Regions from separate parts of the Vibrio cortegadensis genome, predicted to be linked through region 2. Evidence: predicted binding sites of a transcription regulator. Region 2 holds the regulator's gene; the other holds the start of a gene.
What was found. Region 2 encodes CRP, which controls carbon source genes, mostly activating them, when cyclic AMP is high. Its sites were predicted from a motif close to TGTGANNNNNNTCACA; they were not measured.
Positions count from the first base shown of each region.

Region 1: a site for CRP is predicted at 1,123-1,138, ahead of deoD (purine-nucleoside phosphorylase). Genes of this name have one in related genera too.

Region 1 is NZ_AP025473.1:266,452-269,650, forward strand. Features, by position in the region: gene OCV39_RS15725 (MerR family transcriptional regulator) at 1-5, opposite strand, end outside; gene OCV39_RS15730 (YbgA family protein) at 1-942, opposite strand, end outside; gene deoD (purine-nucleoside phosphorylase) at 1,255-1,965, shown strand; gene OCV39_RS15740 (IS1 family transposase) at 2,027-3,199, shown strand, end outside.
Region 2 is NZ_AP025472.1:288,776-291,974, reverse strand. Features, by position in the region: gene OCV39_RS01280 (phosphoribulokinase) at 44-913, shown strand; gene crp (cAMP-activated global transcriptional regulator CRP) at 1,160-1,792, shown strand; gene OCV39_RS01270 (DUF1338 domain-containing protein) at 1,893-2,684, opposite strand; gene astD (succinylglutamate-semialdehyde dehydrogenase) at 2,815-3,199, opposite strand, start outside.

The DNA of each region.
Region 1 (3,199 bases), on a different replicon from region 2:
TGCATAGCGTAATCCTAGTTCTTGCGGATACGGTTGGAGATACTTTTGCTGTAGTAAATACGAGTCAGGAAACGCCTCTAAGTAGTGATTAATTAGAGTTAACGGTGCAAGGATCGGAAGCAAGCCGGTTCGGTATTGATCTATCACACGGCACAGTTCCGCTTTTTGCGTCCCAGTAAGCAGTGTTTTGAAATAGCCTTGGATATGCATCAGAACATTAGTATTGTTTTTTCTGCTTGCTCGATTTCTTATCGCTTGCATGAATTCAGTACGATAACGTTGGTAAAACTCATTCTCATCGTAATCTTTAATATGTGCCACCAAACGACCTAGTGATTTATATGACTCAGGATGGTGAGCCATCAAGCTCAATTTATAGCGAGAATGAAAAGCAACTATTTTTCCGGGCGTTGGATCGCCCCCCATCGAATCATAGAAATCTCGCAAGCTATAGACTCGTGTAATGAAATTCTCGCGTAATACAGGGTCTTGTAACCTTCCATCTTCTTCTACAGGCAACCACGGCATTTGCTCCATCAACTCTTGTGTAAATAAGCCAACACCATTTTTTTGCGCTTGGTTACCTTGGTAAACTTTTACACGCTCCATGCCGCATGTCGGAGAGTTAGCGCATACAACATAACCGCACAGCTCTTTTTTACCAAGATCTTGAACTTTCTGTTTCGAAAACTGAATCATATTGTCGGTATGGTCTTTCGAACTGTCTTGACTTTGCAGTAAGCGAATTCGCTCTTCGTCAGAAACCAACCGTATTGCCGGTCTTGGTGTCGGCATACCTATAGAAACTTCAGGACAAACGGGCACGAAAGAAAAATAGTCAACAAGATCCCGAGCAAGAAAATGATTTAATTTACTTCCTCCATCAAATCTGACTGGATTTCCAATGATACATGCACTCACTCCGATCTCAATATGCGACATAAACACCCCCAAAACTATACAAAATTAACCTACGTATAACTTATAGCATGCCAAAACTGATTGTACAAAAAATATTTTCGTACAACCACTATTAATAATTCACATAGCAAATCGATTGCCTTACAACTTTCAACAAAAAGAGTTATCAATATTGGCAATGTAGTGCACCTTGCACTATTCTGTGATGAATGTCTCAAGGTAGGCCGTGATATCTAGCTATTATTGCTTCAACAGACAGAAACAGATTCAACAGAATTGGTGATTTGAATTTTAAATCCTTGTCACCACGATAAAAACTTTGGAGATACAACTATGGCAACCCCTCATATTAATGCTCAAGCTGGTGATTTCGCTGAAACAGTACTAATGCCAGGTGACCCACTACGCGCTAAATACATCGCAGAAACTTTTCTTGATGATGTAAAACAAGTATGTGACGTTCGTAATATGTTTGGTTACACAGGTACTTATAAAGGTAAAAAAGTATCAGTAATGGGTCACGGTATGGGTATCCCATCGTGCTGCATCTATGTTCACGAACTCATTGCAGAATTCGGTGTTAAAAATGTAATCCGTGTAGGTAGCTGTGGCGCTGTACGTGATGACGTTAAACTAATGGACGTTGTTATCGGTATGGGTGCTTCTACAGACTCTAAAGTGAACCGTATTCGTTTCAACAACCACGATTTCGCTGCAATTGCTGATTACGGTCTTCTAGAAGAAGCAGTAAGCCAAGCTCGTGCACAAGAAGTTCCAGTTAAAGTTGGTAACGTATTCTCTGCAGACCTTTTCTACACTCCTGAAGCTGACCTATTCGGCAAAATGGAAAAACTAGGTATCCTAGGTGTTGATATGGAAGCAGCGGGTATCTACGGTGTTGCTGCTGACTTAGGTGCAAAAGCACTGACAATCCTTACCGTTTCTGACCACATCATCCGTGGCGAAAAACTAAGCTCTGAAGATCGTCAAAAGTCATTCAATGACATGATGAAAGTTGCTCTAGAAACAGCAATCAACATCTAATAAAAATTCATTTTGCTGCTGAGGTAAAACTTGGCAGCCTGAATATCCCGAGGGGGCGATCGTGTCCAACGGCAAACTGCCAAAAGACGCAGATGGTTTACAACTCAACTTTTGTAAAACATTGGCGTGTGACAACTTTGGATTGAGCGACGCAAAACGTTACGTTTTGCAACATGCGAACCCTAAGCGTCCGGCGATGGTTTGTCGTGAGTGTGGAGCTTTCCCCCCCTTACTTAACAACCAAGAAGTTCTTAACGAGTTACATAGGTTAAGACAACTTCACAGTGATGGCCTTCCCGCTTGTCGTAACGGCGAGTGTGAGAACTTTGGTCTATCCGTTCACACCCACAAACACCTCTACCATGCTTTTGGTTTTAGTGGTGATCGTCAGCGATACCGTTGCAAACAGTGCCAATCCACGTTTGTTGACAAATGGTCTGGTATCAACAAAAAACTAGCCTTTCAAGAAAACTTACTTGGGTTGCTCTTTATGAGTTACTCCGTACGTGAAATCTGCCGAAAACTCTCAATCAACCCAAAGACGTTCTACGACCATGTTGACCATATTGCAAGTCGCTGCCGTCGTAAACTGGCGATGATCGATGCTCGTTGGGTAAATCATGCAGAATCATTTGAATTTGCTTCTCACTATATGCCACTGCAACCTAAAAGCAGTAATGGCGTATTATGGATTGCGACAGGCGAAGCGCACTCTGGCTACATTTTATGTCAACACGTAAACTACTCTTCTGGTGAAGAACCTGAAGGTTCAGTCGATCATGACCCTTACAGCACACCTTCACGGTTTGTCTCTCGAGACCACTCTTCAGAAGCGAATTTACCGACACCGGCACCTTCACCTCTATTACGTGAAAGAATAGACCAACAGTATCAAACCATTTTGGCTCGTGGAAATGTCGAGGACCCAATGGGGAACCTCACAATATTCAACTATCCATCAAAAGGGGCACTTATTCGACCGCCTTATACGTCATATGCACATTTTCTACATGTGCTAGATATGTGTAACGAAAATAAGCGCGTTTCGATTTATATGCCACAAGATCCTGTTCTTCGTTCTGCCGCTCTTAGCGTATGCTTACCGCGAATATTGAGTCAAAACGTTGACTTAATGTATGTGGAAGAAGATAACGGCTGGAGCAACGATACTGAATTTGAAAAAACAGATATCGTGCATATGGGATGGTGGCGAGATCGTTGGGCAATATCCAAT
Region 2 (3,199 bases):
TACCGATTGCTAACAAGTACGTTACTTCAAGACAAGGTTTGTCATGTCCGCAAAACACCCAATAATCGCAGTGACTGGCTCTTCCGGTGCTGGTACTACAACAACTTCTGAAGCCTTCCGCAAGATGTTCAATATGATGGATGTCAAAGCGGCATGGGTTGAAGGAGATAGTTTCCACCGTTTTACACGCCCTGAGATGGATGTGGAAATACGCAAAGCCCGAGAACAGGGTAAACACATCAGTTATTTCGGCCCTCAAGCGAATGACTTTCCTGCTTTGGCTGAGTTTTTCAGAGAGTATGGCAATGAGGGTGTTGGCCAAGTAAGGCGTTACCTTCATACATTCGATGAAGCGGTACCCTACAACCAAATGCCCGGCACTTTTACCCCATGGCAGGACATTTCATCTGACTCTGATGTGTTGTTCTATGAAGGATTGCACGGTGGGGTCGTAGATGGCGACATCAACGTTTCACAGCATGTCGATTTATTGATTGGCATGGTGCCAATAGTCAACCTAGAGTGGATTCAGAAATTTGTTCGCGATACACGAGATCGTGGCCACTCCAGAGAAGCGGTAATGGATTCGATCGTTCGTTCAATGGATGACTATTTGAATTATATTACCCCTCAATTCTCTCGCACTCATATCAACTTTCAGCGAGTGCCAACCGTTGATACATCAAACCCATTGAATGCAAAAGGCATCCCAAGTTTAGATGAAAGCTTTGTTGTCATTCGTCTACGTGGGATTAAAAATGTTGATTTTCCGTACCTATTAGCCATGATTGATGGCTCCTTCATGTCACGCCATAACACCCTGGTTGTGCCGGGAGGGAAAATGAGTTTTGCCATGGAACTCATCGTGAGACCAATCCTGCAACAGCTGATTGAAACAGGAAAAATTGGTTAGTCATCACGCTTAAATCTCGGTTACTTTTCATACCGTGATCATGTGCACAGTTTTGCGTAGAAGATCGTGGCAATGACACGATTAAAATCAAGAAATGGATTAGGAAAAAGGATACTATTCCTAACCGAAACACAAGATAGCTTGTAGCACTAACAAGAGTGCTCTTATCCTAACGGAACTGCCTACTACTAGGCTTTGCTAATTATGGAAAGCAGCAAGCGTACCCTGCAGAGGAAGTGAGATATTATGGTTCTAGGTAAACCTCAAACCGACCCAACATTAGAGTGGTTTCTTTCACACTGTCATATTCATAAGTACCCATCAAAAAGTACGCTGATTCACGCAGGTGAAAAAGCCGAAACTTTGTATTACATTGTGAAAGGTTCAGTTGCGGTACTAATTAAAGATGAAGAAGGCAAAGAGATGATCTTGTCTTACCTTAACCAAGGTGACTTCATTGGTGAGCTAGGTCTTTTTGAAGAAGACCAAGAGCGTACAGCATGGGTTCGAGCAAAATCTCCTTGTGAAGTTGCTGAGATTTCTTTCAAGAAATTCCGCCAACTTATCCAAGTAAACCCAGACATCCTAATGCGTCTTTCAGCGCAAATGGCAAACCGTCTACAAGTTACTAGCCAAAAAGTAGGTGACTTAGCATTCCTAGATGTAACGGGCCGAATTGCACAAACGCTACTAAACCTAGCGAAACAACCTGATGCAATGACTCACCCTGATGGCATGCAAATTAAGATCACTCGCCAAGAAATCGGTCAAATCGTTGGCTGTTCTCGTGAAACGGTTGGTCGTATCTTGAAGATGCTAGAAGAGCAGAACTTGATTTCAGCTCACGGTAAGACAATTGTAGTTTACGGTACTCGCTAGTTCGCGTTACTGAAAACACTATAAAATTTAAAAACCACCAATATCGCTATTGGTGGTTTTTTATTAGCTAATTGTTACGCCATGCGCTCGTATTAATGATCTAGCCGTTTGTACTCTCAAAGATCTTATCGGCTGACGCAGCAACAAAACCCGTGTACAACTGACCATCATTCATTGGGTAACGTTTCGCAAACTCGTAAAACCCGCCAGGGACAACTTGTTCACTCTCAGTAAATTGGACCAATACGCGATCGGCCATGGTCGATGATTGCTCCAATAGCACTTCTGGTGAGCCTTTAACCTCCCCCCCAGAACCATTGATAACAAACCCAACGCTACTGAGATGATCATTCACCTCTTGAACTTCACTAAAGTCATTTAATTGATTCACACTGACTGTAAAGTGATTAGCACCATAACCATGAGCAGCTAACCAAGAGGCGTATTCACTCTCTTTTGCTAGAGTTTGGTAATCTTCAAAGCTCAGTTCCCATTGACGGCCGCTGTATAAAAAGTCCTGAGTCTTCAATTGTTGAGCATCCACTTGTTCCACCAGTTTAGCGACGATGGCTTGTAACGCTTCAGAGCACTCTTCCACTTTCAGCTCACTAATAAAGACTTTGGGCTGGTTTGGATCATCATGTTCATAATGCTTGGCAACCAACTTTTTGCTTTCAAATAGATAATCACCACACTCTTTATACCCTAATGCTAAAAAAGGCTTCGCTAAGGTTTCAATCCCAAGAGGAGCAACATTAAACGTTCGAAGTGCGATGTGATCATTAATCAGCTCAGCATCTTCGCGAAGCAATTGATGAACCTTATCCGCAGAAGGGCAAAGGCGTTGAATATAATCTTTCCATAGGGATTCAAATAAAACATCTGGCGTCATGACGCCTCCTTGTTGTATTTATTAGGGTCTGTAGACCGAGTTTGCTGTAGAAAAAAGGTTATCTCATGCTGTATCACTCTGCATTCGATAACCATTTAGTACTGAATTGAGGTTTCCGCCTACCGTAGCCCTAAAGCTCTAGACCAGGGCTAAAGGTAGCAGGGAGTAATGTCTCTTCACCTTCCATTGATGCCATTGGATAAGCACAATAGTCAGCAGCGTAGTAAGCACTTGGTCGTAAATTACCAGAAGCGCCAGGGCCACCAAATGGCGCATCACCACTCGCTCCGGTCAATTGGCGGTTACGGTTCACGATGCCCGCGCGAATGTGATCCACAAAGTAATCCCATTCACCATCGTCAGTTGACACCAGTCCAGCAGACAAGCCAAATCGAGTATCGTTTGCCATTTCAACCGCCGCATCAAGGCTTTCGTAACGAATAACCTGTAGTAACGGGCCAAAATACTCTTCATCCGGCAGTTCGACGATTTGTGTGACATCGATAATACCCGGA